One region of the Paenibacillus baimaensis genome, then DNA from elsewhere that is predicted to be linked to it. Evidence: riboswitches for the same ligand, from Rfam matches in the RefSeq annotation. Region 1 holds a riboswitch; the other holds the start of a gene.

What was found. A riboswitch is a leader RNA that binds a small molecule or an ion and turns the genes downstream of it on or off. The one in region 1 is predicted to bind cyclic di-AMP.
Region 2: linked by a shared signal. The riboswitch ahead of OB236_RS31775 (TrkH family potassium uptake protein) and the one ahead of OB236_RS13295 (CAP domain-containing protein) in region 1 are both predicted to bind cyclic di-AMP.

The regions. Positions count from the first base shown of each region.
Region 1 is NZ_JAOQIO010000038.1:28,607-37,998, reverse strand. It holds gene OB236_RS13310 (macrolide 2'-phosphotransferase) at 1-775, shown strand, start outside; gene OB236_RS13305 (penicillin-binding transpeptidase domain-containing protein) at 863-2,905, opposite strand; gene OB236_RS13300 (YjcZ family sporulation protein) at 3,257-3,382, shown strand; gene OB236_RS13295 (CAP domain-containing protein) at 3,489-4,127, opposite strand; cyclic di-AMP (ydaO/yuaA leader) riboswitch at 4,136-4,269, opposite strand; gene OB236_RS13290 (response regulator transcription factor) at 4,493-5,209, shown strand; gene OB236_RS13285 (cytochrome ubiquinol oxidase subunit I) at 5,392-6,795, shown strand; gene cydB (cytochrome d ubiquinol oxidase subunit II) at 6,779-7,795, shown strand; gene cydD (thiol reductant ABC exporter subunit CydD) at 7,837-9,392, shown strand, end outside.
Region 2 is NZ_JAOQIO010000107.1:213,540-222,931, reverse strand. It holds gene dnaI (primosomal protein DnaI) at 1-22, shown strand, start outside; gene OB236_RS31795 (YqzM family protein) at 160-306, opposite strand; gene trxA (thioredoxin) at 555-869, shown strand; gene uvrC (excinuclease ABC subunit UvrC) at 971-2,944, shown strand; gene OB236_RS31780 (CPBP family intramembrane glutamic endopeptidase) at 2,919-4,580, opposite strand; cyclic di-AMP (ydaO/yuaA leader) riboswitch at 4,816-4,966, shown strand; gene OB236_RS31775 (TrkH family potassium uptake protein) at 5,033-6,385, shown strand; gene OB236_RS31770 (potassium channel family protein) at 6,398-7,060, shown strand; gene OB236_RS31765 (cation:proton antiporter) at 7,115-8,380, shown strand; gene OB236_RS31760 (LysR family transcriptional regulator) at 8,364-9,263, opposite strand.

The DNA of each region.
Region 1 (9,392 bases):
ATGGGTACTGCGCAAGCCAAGGCGTTCCGATGTATGGGAGAGAGCTGAAAACGAACGCAGGGTGCTTATGCTTGTTCGTGATAAGCTTTCGATTGATGTACCCGATTGGCGCATTTTTACTCCAGAGCTGATCGCATATCCTTTGCTCAATGGGGTGCCAATTGCGACAGTAGACCCTGCAGGGGGAGGATATGTTTGGCAATATGAGCAGCAATCGCTACCAGATATTTTCTTTGACTCTCTCGCTGAGACGCTGGCCTCACTGCATGGCATCGATCATGACGTAGCTGCAAAGGCTGGCGTTCGAGTCAAAAGCCCTAATGATGCACGCGAAGCCTTTTCCAGTAATATCGAGGAAATTAAACAAAGTTTTGCGATTCCCCAAAAACTACAACATAGATGGAATTCATGGTTGTCCACAGACTCATACTGGCCAGAGCATTCGACATTAAATCATGGCGATTTGCACCCCCCTCACATACTCGTTGATGAGACGAGGCGTGTGACGGGCTTAATTGATTGGACCGAGGCAGAATGTGCCGATCCAGGGAAGGATTTCGTCATTTATTTTGCTCTCTTTGGTGACGATGGACTTCGCGATTTACTTCAACGATATGAAAGATTTGGAGGTAGGGTGTGGCCTCGTATGCATGAGCATATTGCAGAACAATGGGCAGCATATCCAGCTGTAGTGGCCAAGTTTGCGCTTATTACAGGAAGAGAGTCCGATATCGAGATGGCTAAAGGTATGATTGCAAACTGGAATGGAGGTTAACTCATCCTAAATTAAGTTAACGGGTAACAATATCGCAATAAACAAAAACCAGTCTAACACGATTCGTGTTAAGTACTGGTTTTCTTCTTACCATGTTGTTTTCCCATATTTGAGAAATATCTTTTTCGCTTTGGCTACCACATAACCACTGCCACCCCGCTTCTTCACATCCTCAACCATCATCGTCAGCAGTAATTGATTAAGAGTGGCATCGAACTCGATAAACCAGCCATTCTCCAACCCGTCCTCTCCCTTCTTTTGCTTCAATTCCGCTGTACCTGTCTTACCTGCGATGTTCATGCCTGATATGTAAGCGCCATGAGCAAAACCCTTCGGGTTCCGGACGGCCTCCACGAGATCCTGACGCACAATCTCGGCAACCTCTGGTCTAATAACATCCCGCTTCCATATGGTGTCAGCCGGGTTGGAAGCTGATTTCACCAATAACGGTGCAATCACATTGCCTTGGTTAATTATAGGCGTATAGGACAACGCTACATGAAGCGGACTCATCTGGACTTCTCCTTGTCCGTAAGCCGAATCGGCAAGTTGAATGTCGTTCTTGATCCCCTGATTGGCCAGGCTGGATCGCGGGAATGGGTACGGCAGCGGCAGCGGCTCTCCAAAACCGAATTTGTAGGCGCCATTATAGAATGTATCTTTTCCCATCGCAAGCGCTTCCTGAGCAAAAAATATATTATCCGAGAAAACCAGCGCATCGCGTAAATTTTCATTGGGCACATCCCGATCACGTGTTACATAATAATTTCCCCATGATGCATCCTTTGTCCAGTATAAGCCTTGAATATTTCTGACGTGATCTGGAGATGACACACCTGCGTTCAAGCCTACGGCCGCTGTAACGGTTTTAAAAATCGAGCCCGGTGAATACAGCTTTGTAAAACGGTTAAGGAGCGGAATATTAGGATCCCCATTCCACTTGTTCCATTGCTCAGCCGAAAGACCCGATACAAACAGATTAGGATCATACGCAGGGCTGCTGACCAATGCCAATATTTCACCGCTCTGCGGCTGTAAAGCAGAGGCAGAACCCGCATCTCCTTGATACTGCTCGTAGATCGCCCTTTGCAGTCCGCTATCGATTGTGGTTTGGACATTCTCTCCCGCTACCGTCTCCTTAGATGCCAACGTTTCACGGGTAGCCCCATTCTCATCAATGATCACGATTCGCACTCCGTCCTGGCCCTTTAAGCTTTTCTCGAACAGCTGCTCCAACCCTGCCTTGCCCAACTGGTCATCAGGACCGTAGCCTTGGTCTTTCAGCTTGGCCAGCTCCTCTGCGTTAATGCCTTGAACGTAGCCAGTCAAATGGGCGGCCGCTTCGGCAAGTGGGTAGGTGCGGATCTTTTTTTGCTGAAAGGAGACGCCCTCTATGCCTTGAAAAGCCATGACTCCCTTACCGTCGGTAGAACCGATTGGAACAAAATTACCGGGTTTTACCCAGGAAGCCTTTAGCTTTTTGTTAACCTCATCCGTTGATAATCCCAAATATTGAGCAACCGATTGAACCGTCTTTTCAGCATCCGGGCCTAAACGATCAGCGGCTAATCCAAGAATGATCAAGCTGCCATTAATCGCCAGCCCTTCCCCATTCCTATCGTATATTTCCCCCCTCATCGCCTTTGAGGTACGTACAGTTACCTTATCATTGTCCTTCATAGCAGGGAAAATAAGTGAAGGAGTCCAGTCTATCTTCCAATACATGGTTGAGTTTTCCTTGATTAACTTTGCTTGATAATTAAATTCAATGGGACCTGCAATCGTCATAAGTGAAGCATGGTAAGTATAAGTAGCTTTATCCTCTGGCGCAGGAGTTGGCTTGGTAGGAGCTGGGAGAGTTGTCCTTTCGATGTGCAGCTGACTCATCCCGATTCCTTCATAAATGGAGAAGTAGCGCTTAACGAACTGATCTTGCGATAGTCTGGTTTGGGAATCTGACGATAGCATCGCATACATGTCTTCATATTGTCCCTTTTGCCACGCAGCCATATAAGAATCGAAGACCTGCTCGGACGTCATCGCTTTAGGTTTGGATGCTTCGTTCCGGCAGCCGGTGATGAGTAGCAGCAGCAGCAGAAATCCCACGATCAACCATTTGGATGTTTTCAAGGATAATCCCCCTTTGCATATAAGTTATCTATTGTCCGTAAATGCGGCTTACCGTACTAAATATAATGAAATATGGCAATCAGTTACATAGACAAACGATCACAACTTGCTGACATTTTCATTTCATAAAAGGAAAATAGACGATCCCGTGAAGGCAACCGTCTATTTCGGAGTGATCTATGGGTTAGCATGGGAGCAGTTGGCGGCTTCTCCCACAACATAGCATATGTAAATCTATCAATTCAGGAACGACAAGTTCCTCCCCTACAAGCGCACATTTTGTATAAGTACAATCCATCAGCCTCTGACCATCATAACATACAGAAGGTCAAACGGAAGGAGGCTGGAAATATGGGATATTTAGGCGGAGCTGGCGTAGGTTGTGGAAGCTGTGCAGGTTTGGGTCTGGGAACTAGCACAGGTGTAATTCTTGTTTTATTCATTCTGCTTGTTATTATTTCGAGAACATTCATCTAACATGAACTGTTAATATCCTGATATAGTCAAAAAGACAGTAACTCGAAGGGAAATGGATTCCTTAATCGGTTACTGTCTTTTTTAAGAGCGACGCCTGCATACAAGCTTAATTCGCAATAAACTCCTGAACCCACTCGCCGTTATAATAAGCTACGCCAATTTTCGTATAATTAGGGCTCAAAATATTTTGTCGATGCCCTGCGCTGTTCATCCAGGCAGTCATCACATCCTGTGGAGTCTTCTGACCCATGGCAATATTTTCTCCTGCATACGTATATCGGATACCATACGATTTCATCATGTTAAAGGGGGAGCCATAGGTAGGAGAGGTATGATCAAAATAATGATTGTTATACATATCCTTCGCTTTATCCAATGCCATAGCCGACAAAGCACTGTCGCTTGCCAACGTCTTCAAGCCTGCTTTTGTACGTTCCTGATTGACCAAAGTTACCACTTGACTCGCAAAGGTGGAGGTGACTGTTGAGTTGCCTGTTCCCTGCGGAGCTGGTGCACTTGAGCTTGTTCCAGGGATATTCAATACCAGTCCTGGCCAAATATTATTGGTATTGGTAACCTGTGGATTGGCTTGAACAAGGGAGCTTAAGCTAATCCCATACTTCTTGGCTATCGTCCACATCGTATCGTTGCCTGTTACCGAATACGGTGCAGCCGAAACAGCCGTGGCTCCAATAATCGTGCCCAAGGCAAGTAAACCGGTTAATACGGACTTCTTCAAAAACATTGCAAACATCCTCTCTTTTTTAAGGCCTACGAGGTTAGCTGACGGGTTCGGGTCAAAGAGCAAGCGCCCGGCCATGAATACGGCTTCACCCCAAAGATTGGGTCCCCCATGCCTCTTGTGGAAGCTTCGGCCTGTTTATGATTCTCTCAAAATACCAATTTGCACAGCTTAAAGCTAGAAATGGTTTAAGAGAGTTTCATTTTAACATGGGATTTGCGAATGATCACTGCACAAAGTTTTCCATCATATTTGAATTCACAAAGCCTTCATGCTTTGTTCACCTTTCCGTTATTGAAATAGCTCAATGTAGTCATGCCTTTGTGAAAAATGATAGATACAATAAAAGGCAGGTGAGGTGATAATAGATGACAAGCAAATACAGAGTATTGGTCGCCGATGACGAAGAACGTATACGCACAATCGTACGCATGTATCTGGAGAAAGACGGAGCTTGTGTTGAGGAATCCGACAATGGCAACGATGCTTTGCATAAAGCGGTGGATAACGATTATGACATCATTGTGCTGGATTGGATGATGCCGGGTCTGAGCGGGCTAGAAATTTGTCAGATGGTCAAGCAAGTAAAAACTACTCCCCTGCTTATGCTTACAGCCAAGGATAATGAAGACGATACGATCCATGCCTTCAAAGCAGGGGTTGATGATTATGTGACCAAACCTTTTAGTCCAAGGGAATTCACATGCCGAATTCAAGCTATCCTTAAACGGACACAACCCGGTAAATTCTGGTCTGCCACCCAATCACCCGGAAACAGATTTATGCTACCCCATCTTCTTATCGAGCATGATGCCCGCAGAGTACTTGCAGATGGACGTGAGATTTCCTTAACTCTCAGGGAGTATGAGCTGCTGCGATATTTAGTGATGAACGAAGGAATCACCTGCACAAGAGACAAGCTTTTTCGTGATGTGTGGGGCTATGAAGATCATGGGGATCATCGCACTGTAGATTCTCATGTTAAGCGAGTTCGCGAAAAATTACAGGCTGTGTCCCCTGCTGCTGCTGCCATGATTGGGACTGTCTGGGGTATCGGTTATCGTCTGAAGGCTTCGAATATTTAAAACGGATTTTGCATAGTGAACAATTGGGGCGAGACATTCATAGCGTTGTCTTCTTTCCCCTTTTTGTTTAAGCTACTATGTGATTTAAATCACATACCTTTTACAAGGAATCTGGCATGATTAGAGCAAGAAATTCGCGAAATCTGAAACCCAATCTTTTGAAGAAAGTGAGGACAGTGACTATGGATTTAATCATGCTTGCACGCACGCAGTTTGCTTCAACAACTATTTTTCATTTTTTCTTTGTCCCTGTTTCCATTGGTCTCGCTCTGCTAATTGCTATTATGGAAACCATTTATGTGGTCAAAGGACGGGAAGAGTACAAGAAGATGGCTCAATTCTGGGGTAAGCTCTTTTTGATCAATTTTGCCATTGGGATTGTCACAGGTATATTGCAGGAGTTCCAGTTCGGCATGAACTGGTCCAATTACTCCCGCTTCGTAGGTGATGTGTTTGGAGCTCCGCTGGCCATTGAGGCATTGCTTGCTTTCTTTATGGAATCTACCTTCATTGGACTATGGATCTTTGGTTGGGATCGCCTCTCGCCCAAGCTTCATCTGCTCTGCATCTGGCTGGTTACGCTGGGCACGTCAATGTCAGCGTTCTGGATATTGGCCGCCAATTCATTCATGCAGCGCCCTGTCGGCTTTACCATCGCTAATGGAAGGGCTGAGATGAATGACATATTTGCCCTCTTAGGAAACGGACAATTATGGGTCGAGTTCCCGCATACCTTGCTTGGAGCATTTGCAACCGGAGCTTTTCTGGTTACAGGCATCAGCGCATGGAAGCTGCTTAAAGGGCAGGACATGTCTTTCTTCCGCAAATCGTTTCAAATTGCTGCATTAGTAGGCATGATTGCCTCCATTGGCGTTGCCTTGTTTGGTCACCAGCAAGCCCAATATCTGGTCAAAACCCAGCCAATGAAAATGGCTGCCAGCGAAGGCTTATGGGGCAAAAGCGGAGACCCTGCTGCCTGGACGGTTATTGCGAATATTGACCCGGACAAACAGACCAACAGTGGCGAAATCAAAATCCCTTATTTGCTCAGCTATTTGTCACACAGCCAATTTCACGGTGAAGTGAAGGGTATGCAAGAGCTGCAGGCTCAATACACCGAACAGTACGGACCAGGAAACTATATTCCGCCGGTACGCACGACCTTCTGGAGCTTCCGAATTATGGTGGCTGCCGGATCAGCGATGATACTACTCGGAATGTATGCCGTTTATTTGTGGATACGCAATAAAATGACAAAGCCTGCTGCCTGGTTTATGCGATTAATGATAGCCGGTATATCACTGCCGTTTATCGCCAATACCGCAGGGTGGATTATGACCGAGATTGGACGCCAACCGTGGACGGTCTTTGGGCTCATGCGGACCGAAGACGGGATTTCCCCAAGCGTAACTGCCGGCCAGGTATTGTTTTCCTTGATCTCATTTACAGCCATTTATTCGGTGCTTGCCATAATTATGGTTGTGTTATTTGTTCGTATTATTAAAAAGGGACCCTTTGATTCGGCCAAGTCGGCTCATGAATCAAATGATCCTTATGAGGAGGGGTATCATGCTGTCATTAAATGAGCTATGGTTTGTACTGGTTGCGGTATTATTCATAGGTTTCTTTTTCCTGGAGGGGTTTGATTTTGGAGTCGGGATGTCCACCTCACTGCTTGCCCGCACCGATATGGAGCGCCGCGTATTAATTAACTCCATCGGTCCATTCTGGGACGGCAATGAGGTGTGGCTGATTACCGCAGGAGGAGCTATGTTCGCGGCTTTCCCCCACTGGTATGCGACGATGTTCAGCGGCTACTATACTGCACTTGTTCTCGTGCTTCTCGCTTTGATTGGACGCGGAGTCGCCTTCGAATTCAGAGGCAAGCTGGACAGCTACAAGTGGAAACGAACATGGGATATCGTCATTTTTCTGGGCAGTCTCCTCCCGCCTCTCCTGCTGGGCGTTGCCTTTTCGGGTATGATCAAGGGCGTTCCAATCGGCAGCGATATGGAGATGAGGGCAGGTTTTCTTGACATCGTCAACGGCTATACACTGCTCGGCGGGATTTGTGTCGTGGCGCTTTGCCAGCTGCATGGACTATTGTTCATCACTTTGCGCACCACGGGTGATCTGCAGGTACGGGCACGTGGACTGGCGAAAAAATTGCTTCCGTTTGCTGCGATATTGCTCATTGTGTTCGCCATCATGACCTACGGCATGACCGATCTGTTCGAGCAGCACAGCGCTTTGTTAGCTTTAACTGCTGCGCTTGGCTCATTAGCTTACTTACTCTCCGGCTTGTTTATAAGCCTCAAGAAGGATGGATGGGCATTCGGGATGACTGGAGCTGTCATAGGATTGTCCGTCGCTTCGGTTTTTATTGGCCTATTCCCACGTGTCATGATCAGCTCTATCGATAGCGCGTTCAGCTTAACGATTCATAATGCCGCATCAGGAGCTTATTCGCTTAAGATTATGGCCATAGTTTCTTTATCGCTTCTGCCCTTTGTCCTCGGCTATCAGATTTGGAGCTACTTTGTTTTCCATAAGCGTATTCATGAAAAGGATCATCTGGAATACTGATGGGCCGCGAGCTCATGCTGTTCAAGGGAATAAGGGCTGTCTTGAGCATCATAACGGTTTTCACACTGATTCAATGCTGCTGTATCATCGTCGCTGCCCAAGCATTGGCTGAGGTCATCTCTGAATTGTTCGCAGGTGCTCCCATAGAAACCCAAGCAGGCAAGCTCCTGATATTCGCTATTGCTTATATAGTCCGCCATCTGATGGCTTTCCTGCAGCAGCGGACTGCGCAGCGTTATGCCGCAGTGACAAGCACTACGATGAGACAAAGCTTGATTAATAAGCTTTTTCAATTGGGTCCGAGGTTTGCTGGTGTTCAAGGTACAGGCAGCCTGACAACACTTGTACTTGAAGGCGTGACACAATTTCGCAGCTATGTGGAGCTCGTCATTCCGCGCATGGTCGGCGTATCGATTGTACCGGTTGTTCTTCTTATTTATATAGCGTTGCAGGATGCTCCAAGTGGAATAATACTTGTTGTAACGATGCCTATTGTGATCGTATTTATGATTCTGATCGGGCTTGCAGCTAAAAGTCAGGTCGAGAAGCAGCAGGACTCCTACCGGGGATTATCGAACCATTTTGTAGATTCGCTACGAGGTATGGAAACTTTAAAATTTCTTGGAATAAGCCATAACCATGCTTTAACCATAGCCAAAGTTAGTGATCGGTTCACAACGGCAACGATGCGGACACTCCGGACCGCTTTTTTATCCTCCTTCGCCCTTGACTTTATTACCATGCTGTCCGTGGCGTCAGTGGCCGTAAGTCTGGGATTACGGCTTGTGAACGGATCTATCTTACTGGTACCTGCACTCACCGTATTAATCCTGGCACCTGAATACTTTCTTCCTGTGCGGTTGCTTGGGTCGGATTACCATGCCACTCTGAATGGCAAAGAAGCTGGTGCAGCTATGACGTCCATTCTACAGCTTCCATCCCAGGCACTGCCCTCCATGGACTCAAAGGAAGAAGTTTCCGCTGCCTGGAATCAAGCAAGCCGTCTGACCCTTTCGTCGGTTGGAGTAAAGCACAATGAGGCGTCCCCCTGCTCTCTCGAAGCAATTTCTTTGGAAATTAGCGGCTACCGTAAGGTTGCCATCATCGGTGAGACAGGTGCGGGAAAATCCACCTTGATTGAAGTCATAGGCGGTTTATTGACCCCTTCTACCGGGCAACTCTCTTGGAATGGCTGCAATTTGGCAGACGGACTCAATCATGAGGCGTGGCGCATGGAAACGGTCTATATGCCGCAGCATCCCTATTTGTTCAGCTGTTCCATGATAGATAATATTCGGTTCTATAGGCCCGAGGCTACATGGGAAGAGGTTGAGCAGGCGGCCATCCAAGCTGGTTTAAAAGGCTGTATCGATCGCTTGCCCAATGGCCTGCATGAGCTAATTGGCGGCGGTGGACGGCAGCTGAGCGGCGGACAGGCGCAGCGTGTCGCACTCGCAAGAGCTTTTTTGAGCCGTAGACCTGTGCTTTTATTGGATGAACCCACTGCGCATCTGGACATTGAAACCGAGTACGAGCTCAAAGAAACCATGCTGCCCTTGTTTGACAACAAGCTCGTTGTGCTGGCCACCCACAGGCT
Region 2 (9,392 bases), on a different contig from region 1:
CTACAATAAGCGTGGCAAGTAAACTGCAATAATAGGAACTGTCAAAGTCCGTCTCTGTAGGAGAGCGGGCTTTTTCTAGTGGTATCGACACAAAAAAAGCCTGCTCCCTGAAGGAACAGACTTTACTGACGTATCATCGGCTTGAAACAAGCTCGACGCCTACTTCATTAGCAGCGTAATAACTGTTGCGGCAACGCCCATGAGCAGCAAAAAGGCGAAAAATGCACCGAAACCAATCGCCGTGTCCAGAAAATCATTACTCGGCTCTTCGTTAATATGAAGCTCGGGGTGATTTACATCGTTCATAGCCATAATTCCTCCTTGGATTGAGTAAAACCGATGGTTGAAGAATTATATTCAGTATACCCAACTTCACAGATAAATGTAAAGCATGGGGAAGTGAAAATTGTACGCCACATTTATTGATTGTGACAAGATGAAGGCGGAATGCACTGGAAACAGTTAGCCAAGCGGGTTTGCGGTTGAAAATAGGGTCTATTGTGGTATACTTTACATGTTGACAACCTATTTTATCGGATAAAGGAGAACTTTTTATGGCTATCGTAAATGTTACAGATCAATCCTTTAAGAATGAAGTTGAAGGATCTGGCACGGTTTTGGTTGATTTTTGGGCTCCATGGTGTGGACCTTGTAAAATGATCGCTCCTGTTTTGGAAGAGCTGGATAAAGATCTTGGAAGCTTGAAAATTGCTAAGGTTAATGTGGATGACAATCCGGAATCAGCTTCCCGTTTTGGCGTAATGAGCATCCCGACTCTTATCGTTTTCAAAGATGGCCAACCTGTTGATAAAGTGGTAGGCTTTCAATCGAAGGATGCTTTGAAGAACGTTGTATCGAAGCATCAGTAATGTGCCAAGTCAGTTTTGCTATGCAAAACTCATGGAGTAAAAGCTCTTTTTCTGCTATGCTGGAAAAGAGCTTTTTTCGTGCTTAAAGGAGTGGAAATGTGATGTCTACACATGAAGAGGAGCAGGAACGTAAGCAGAGGGCAGAGCAAATTCGCAGTAAGCTGGCGCTGCTGCCAGAGAAGCCAGGCTGCTATCTGATGAAAAACAAGGAAGGCACGATCATCTATATCGGCAAAGCGAAGGTGCTGCGCAATCGGGTACGCTCGTATTTTACCGGAAGTCATAATGCCAAAACCTATGCGCTTGTTAATGAAATTGCCGACTTTGAATATATCGTCACGGCTAGTAATGTCGAGGCGTTAATTCTGGAATGCAACCTGATCAAGAAGCATCATCCTCGTTATAATGTACTATTGAAGGACGACAAGTCCTTTCCCTATATCAAAATAACGCATGAAACCCATCCGCGGCTGGAGGTTACTCGCCGCGTGCTGAAGGATAAAGGAAAATATTTTGGCCCGTATCCGAATGCGTTCGCCGCTCAACAGACGAAGAAGCTGTTGGATCGGCTGTATCCACTGCGCAAATGCAAAAAACTGCCGGACCGGGTTTGTCTGTACTATCATCTGGGTCAATGCATAGCTCCCTGTGAGTACGAGGTAGATCAAGAAACGTATGAGCAGATGGTACAGGAAATTTCGCGTTTTCTAAACGGCGGTCATGATGAGATCAAGAAGGATTTGACGCGCAAGATGCAGGAAGCGTCCGAGGAGCTGAATTTTGAACGGGCCAAGGAGCTGCGTGATCATGTACTTCATATTGATCAGGTCATGCAAAAACAAAATATTACGACAACAGATGCGATGGATCGCGACATATTCGGCTATGCGGTAGATAAAGGCTGGATGTGCGTCCAAATATTATATATGCGTCAGGGCAAGCTGATTGAACGGCATGCTTCGATGTTTCCTTATTATGGTGATGAATATGATGATTTTGTAACCTTTATTACGCAGTACTACAGTGAGAATCCGGCACTTCCGAAGGAAATATTTTTGCCGCTGGAGGCTGTAACGGTGCTGCCTACGGCTGCGTTGACGGCTAAGACGGAACCAGCTGAGACTACTAGCTCTCAGTCTGATCTAAGTCCGGAGTCGAGCTCTGAACAAGCGGAGACCGAAGAATCGGAGGCAGGACCCGAGATCGAGGTAGCCAAGAAGGATGTCAAGGAAGCGCTGGAGAGCTGGCTCAAGGTAAAGGTGCATTATCCACGCAGAGGCTCGAAGAAAAATATGGTTGCGATGGCCGGTGATAATGCCCGTGTTAGTCTGGATGAGAAGTTCCGGTTAATTGCCCGCGATGAGCAGCGTACGGTAATGGCTGTCGAGAATCTCGGAGATTGGCTCGGGACTGGCGTCATTCGCCGTATTGAGGCATTCGATAACTCGAATATTCAAGGCTCTGACCCGGTTTCGGCAATGGTTGTATTTACGGATGGCAAGCCGGATCGCAAGGAATACCGTAAGTACAAAATCCGGACAGTCATAGGTCCTGATGATTACGGTACGATGCGTGAGGTCATAAGACGTCGTTATGAGCGTGTTTTGAAGGAAGGCTTGCCATTACCGGATCTGGTCGTCATCGATGGAGGAAAAGGGCAAATCTCCGCGGCTATCGATGTACTGGAAAATGAACTGGGTCTTTATATTCCGGTTTGTGGACTCGCCAAGGATGACCGTCACAAAACCGCACAGCTGATTATGGGAGACCCAGCAGAAATCGTTCCACTGCCGCGTGATAGTCAGGAGTTTTACCTGCTCCAGCGTATTCAGGACGAGGTCCATCGCTTTGCTATTACGTTCCACCGCGAAACGCGCGCCAAATCGATGATCGTCTCCCAGCTGGATTCGATTCCGGGAATTGGTGAGAAGCGGCGTAAGGCGATGTTGAAGCATTTTGGCTCCATGAAAAAAATAAAAGAAGCCAGTATTGAAGATTTCCGGCTTCTGGGTATCGGGGAAAAGCTGGCCACACAAATATTACAATCACTTAATCAGGATCAAGACGAGGCATAGATAGTGCCCGTCTTTTTTTGTTGCCATGCAGTCGATACAGCACCCAGCCGACAAGACCTGGGAATATCAGATAAAAACTGCCGACCACGATATGCATCCAATCCCCGAGACCATACAAGGAGAGTCCCATCAAAATACTATCCATCGAGGCGTGGGCAAACAGTACAGTCATAAACCCGTATTTAAGAAAGGCATATCCAAAAATGACACCGATAATGGTAACCTCAACAAGTCGTGTATAGACCGGATAAATCGGATATTGGGTATGGCTCATCGCCCAGATGATGCTCGGGAGCAGTACAGCCAGAAACCGAATGCGGACAATTTTCAGAAAGAAGGCAATGCCGAACAGTCGGTATACGGTTTCTTCGGAGATAGCCGCTGCCCAGGCCATGAGCGGAAATAGTGCAGGGAACGTCATGTTCAGCACAGAATCTGCTGCATCATTCACCGACCATACGTCAAAAGCACGCTCCGCTATAAAGAACAGCACTTGCTGGACGCCGAGAATAAAGAAACAGAGCAGGTAGCCGCGAGTCATGGCCACCCATACCTGGCTCCCAAAAGCGGGGTCCTGCCATTCCGGCAGCGGATTCCAGCTGTAACGGGACCACATCTGTCTGCCGGCAAGGACGGAGAGGTAGACGCTAACAGCCATCATCGCAATAATAATATTGAGAAACCACAAGTAAAAGAGCGCTTCGAACTGGGATGGACCCGCCGTATGTGAGGTTCGGAAAGCCGGCAGCATATTGAAGTTGTTTCCAATGTAAATAATTAGAAAAATCAAGGTCAGCCACAGGCCGCGGCGAAATGTGATTTGACGCCGATAACGTATGATGATGAACAGAGCTGCTGCTGCCATAATTAACGATACACCCATACTGATGTTGGTCATCAGGGAGGCACTGCTATTTTGTATCTCCTTCCATTCCCCAAACGCAGCCGGGATCTTGAAATCTGGCTGGAAGGAAACGACCTGACCCTTCGAGACGTTGAGTGTAAGCTGTAGTTTTGCCTGTCCGATCAGATCGATTCTGCTCTCATAAACAAGCACACGTCCCGATGGGGTGGCAGCATTATTTTTTTTGTTCAGGTCGGGAACGGTGTCCAGCAAAGTGAAATTGGTTGGCGAGTAACCCTGTTCCTTGATCGTCTGCTCGGCTAACAGCTGAGGGTCCACTCCTGACGCAGATACCGTATCTGCTTTGGACGATGGCGACACATATGTTTTCCAGCCAAGCACCTTCTGATTCGAGTAATTGATATCGATGTAATAAGTTTTAGAGCTGGCAAGGTCGTTAATTTCAACCTCGTAGTAGTCCAGCGGTAGCTGGGTATATCGCTCCGTATAAGAATTGAATAAGTGCTCCTTTTGCAAGTACCCGCTTCGTTCGGAATGAGTTTGGTATAACGTGCTCGTTTTATGATTGTCTGATAATGCGAAATGCTGCCTGGCAAATACGACTGCCGTGTCAGCGGCTGCCTGCTGGGTAATAGTTGGTAGTCCATCTGCTTCTTCATTGGATGGAGGAGGCCCAGACAAATACGAGGATATGAGAATGACGGTAAAATAAAGGATAATACCGACAACTGCCAGCAGCTGAAGTGGTCTATCCAATGAACGATTGATCATATTAGTCTCCTTGGAATGAAGAAATGGGAAGGCTTGATTATTGTATTCCATAAACTTAGCATACATGTCTGATCAAATCCAATGCATTACCAAGCATAACGGGGATAAACGTTGAAAACCAAAGCGAATCCTCAGTTTGATGCCTGCCAGCTATAATAAGAATCGGAATATCCCTGCTTTTCGAGTTATTACGACTTTGTACTTATGGAAGAATAGCCTTATAATTCATATCAATTGAATACAGAAGCCGAATTTCTTTCCGAAAACGGGGGAACCATTTGTAGTAGTAAGGGGTGAATTCGATTCCATTCATGAGAGTGGAATTGATAGGGTACCTGTAAACCCGAATCCGTCAGCTAACCTCGTAGGCTTTATCGCAGGAACCTGTTTAGTTGACATTGGGTTTCCGGTGTCTTTTTTTTGCTGTTTTTCAAATATTTGTGAGGTGAGAAATGAAATTAACGTTGAAACAAATCCAATTAACGCCTCCGCAAATTCTGGTATTGGGTTTTGCCGCGATTATTTTAATTGGAGCACTGGTGCTTACGCTTCCAGTCTCATCGGCGACGGGGGAACGATTATCCTTTATTAATGCCTTGTTTACAGCGACATCTGCCACTTGTGTGACTGGGCTTGTTGTTGTGGATACAGGTACGTACTTCTCCATGTTTGGTCAAATCGTTATTGTCACGTTGATTCAGATTGGCGGACTCGGCTTTATGACGATGGCGACCTTATTTGCCTTTGCATTGAAGAAACGAATTTCTTTGAAGGAACGCCTCATTCTTCAGGAAGCGATGAACCAAGGGAGTATGGAAGGCATTGTGCGCCTGATTCGTAAAGTAATTCGCTACTCGCTTACGATAGAGCTGATAGCTGCGATCATTTTTTCCATCCGCTGGTCCATAGATCTTGGTCCAGCCAAAGGCATTTATTTCGGAATCTGGCATGCGGTTTCATTTTTTAATAATGCAGGGTTCGATTTGTTCGGCTCGGTGAGCGGCCCATTCAGCAGTCTGACCTCGTATGCGGCCGACCCGGTTATCAACATCGTTTCAATGGGACTTATTGTGTTGGGCGGTATTGGTTTTATCGTCATGTCGGATCTGCTCGAATATAGAAAAGTAAAACGGTTGTCGCTGCATTCCAAGGTGGTGTTAAGTACAACGGGGGTGTTGATCCTCACAGGTGCTGTGGTGATGTATGCTTTTGAATTCAGCAATACCAAAACATTAGGATCACTGGACTGGTCAGGGAAAATATGGGCCTCGCTCTTTCAATCGGTAACACCGCGAACAGCAGGGGCCAATACGGTGGATATCGGAGCTATGCGCCAGGCTTCCCAATTTTTCATGATTATTCTGATGTTTATAGGTGCTTCACCAGGCTCGACAGGCGGAGGGATCAAGACCACGACCTTTATGACGCTGATCGGTGCTATTGTGGCGATGATTCGCGGCAAGGAGGACATTGTATTGTTCCATTACCGCTTGGGTAAGGATCGTATCCTTAAGGCGATTACGTTAACGATGATTGCACTATTTCTTGTGATTTTCGTGGCCATGATATTATCCACCACAGAGAGTCATCCATTTCTGATGATACTCTTTGAAGTCACCTCGGCTTTTGGCACGGTAGGCCTGACGATGGGATTAACGACGGATTTGACAGTAGTCGGTAAAATTTTGATTTCACTGACGATGTTTGCTGGCCGTTTGGGGCCAATAACCTTGGCGTATGCGCTGGGACCAAAAACCGAAAAAGAATTATACAGATACCCTGAGGGGAAAATTACAATCGGATAGGGGAAAAGCAGGATGAAGCGCACGCAGTATGCAGTAATTGGATTGGGGAGATTCGGGTCAAGTTTGGCCAGAGAGCTGACCAAGTTAGGACATGAGGTTCTTGGCATTGATCAGGACGAAGAAGCCGTTGATGAAATGAGCGAGGTATTGACCCATGTCGTCGTCGCAGACTCCACGGATGAAGAGGTGCTGCGCTCACTTGGTATACGTAACTTTGATTGCGTGATCGTGGCGATTGGAAGCGATATTCAATCGAGTATATTAACGGCTATTTTGCTTAAGGATATAGGAGTGCCGTTGGTTGTCACCAAAGCGTTATCCGAGCTGCACGGCAAGGTGCTGAATAAAATCGGCGTTGATCGGGTCATATTCCCGGAGCGCGATATGGGAATCCGTGTAGCGCATCAATTAGTATCACCGAATCTATTGGATTTTATCGAGCTGTCCAGGGATTATACGATAGCTGAGCTGTCAGTACCGAAGCGAATGTCGGGGAGAACGCTGAAGGATCTGAACTTACGAGTTAAATATGGCTGTAGTGTCGTTGCTATTAATAAGAAAGAAGGCGTCATTATTGCGCCTACGGCTAATGATTTATTGGAAGAACGGGATATTTTGGTGATCATAGGCACGAATTCGCAGATCGAATCTTTTGAGAATGAAGTCGTGAAGTGATCGGTTGTATGGACATGCGGATATCCTTGTTAATCAGATTCGGAGTGTGTTGAGTTGAATAACGAGGTCAGTGAGCTGGTTTACCATGTATTGTTCTTATTGATATTTATATTGGGTATGGGTATGTTGTCAGGTAAATTAGCCGCCTGGTTGAAGCTTCCGGATGTCGCTTTATTTTTGATTGCAGGGATGGTCGTGGGCCAGGGACTGCATCTGGTAACGGAGACAAGCAGCTCGTTTACGAATCAGTTTATATTAACCTTGGGTTCAGTCTTGATATTATTTGATGGCGGTCGCAATATCCGGTTGTCCGGTCTTCGAAAAGTATGGCTCACCTTGACACTGCTAAGCGTCCCCGGTGTGTTGATCACCTGTGGGGTTGTCGCTGTGACGGCACATTGGTTGCTGGGCATGCCCTTATTGTACGCAGTGCTGCTTGGGGCTATCATTTCATCGACAGATCCGGCAACTCTGATACCCGTGTTCAAGCAGGTGCGGATTCGTACCAAGTTGAGAGAAACGGTTGAGAGCGAATCGGCATTCAATGATGCGACAGGGTCGATACTGACGTTTTCCGTGCTGGCTGTAATCACCGGAGGACAGGCGATTTCCGTATCCGCAAGTGTTATGCAGTTTCTGGTTACCGCGCTTGGTGGAATTCTGGTTGGGGCTGTAATAGGTTTCATATTGGTCTATATCACGGCGCATAGCAAGCTCGGCTGGATGCGGGATTACGCCACCATAGCGATGGTGGTTACAGCTATTACCACTTATTTGCTGGGTGAAACGATACATGTCAGCGGGTTTATGGCTACATTTACAGCAGGGCTCATTTGGGGTAATGTGCATATATTCAAGCTGGATTTACAGGACAAGCATCAAGAGATGGGTCATTTTAGCGAAAATATAACCGTTATCATGCGGATGTTGATTTTTATTATGCTTGGCAGTCAAGTTAATTTTGGCGTGATTTGGGCTAACCTGTGGCCGAGTCTTGGGGTCATCGCTGTTTTCATATTCATTGCACGTCCGTTAACTGTGCTGGCTTCGGCACTGCCGGACCGCAAGGCACGCTGGACCTGGAGAGAGCTTGTATTCATGTTCTGGGTTCGTGAAACAGGAGTCATTCCTGCGGCCTTATCCGGCATGGTGGTTGGACTTGGTGTGAAGTATGCGGACGTCATGGCATCGGTAACTTTCCTCGCGGTGTTGTTCACGATCCTGCTGCAGGCAGGTACGACGGCCTATGTGGCCCGAAAGCTGGGTGTCACTGAAACCGATACAGCTAAAGATACGGAGGAGCTCAATCGCTCCGGTTAAAGTGGCTCTTGGCCTTTTCAATAAAACGTTGTGCCGATGGATGATGAACGGCTTCCTCTGTGAACAGCAGGGAGGTCGTTCTTGTTGTTTGATCTAGAGCAGGAATGAAACGGACGACCAGCTCGTTTTCCTCCAGAAAATGACGACGAAGATAAGACTCGGGCAGCAGGGTAGCAGTTTTACATGTGGAAACCAGACGGATGATGGCCTCGAATGAATCGATTTCCATTTTGACATCGGGATGTAAAGAATAACGCTGGAACAGCTCGTCCATCAGAATCCGGTACCAGGTGCCCCGTGAAAATAGGATCATCGGAAGCTCGTGCAGGTCTTCGATTTGTATAGCAGCTTTATCCACAAAAGGATGATTATCCGGCAGCACAATACATAGACGGTCGTCGAAAAGCGGAATGCACTGCAGCCCGGGGTGCTCAATCTTCGAGGCCACCAGACCTATGTCCACCTTGCGCTCCTTGACCATCGGGACGATCTCATGGGTTTTTCCGGTAATGGCCTTAATGTCGGTATGAGGGTAGTCCTTGGCATAAATCGTAATCAGATCAGGCAAGGTGGACTGCAGTGTGGTGAGGCTGGCCCCGATGATAATACTGGATGGCTTATCGGTCGTTTTGAATACCTCCAGAGAACGCTGCAGCTTGCGCCCCATAGCGCGCTGCTCCAAGGCATACTCGTAGCAGATTTGTCCGGCACGGGTAATCTCCAGTCGTTTGCCTTTGCGGTGAAACAGCTGGATTCCAAGCTCCTCCTCCAGACGCATAATTTTTCTGGATAAGGCCGGCTGTGAAATATTTAACGTTTGGGAAGCCTTATTCAAGCTTTCCATTTCGACGACAATGGCGAAGATATCGATATTCTCAAACATCCAATAACCTACTTTCTGTTATGTGCAAAACGCATAAGTGATTATAAAAAATCGGCACTTCCATTATAAGCACTAAAGGAGTACGATGTATAGGTCACGTAATCTTCACAAAATTTGTCTATAACTGCA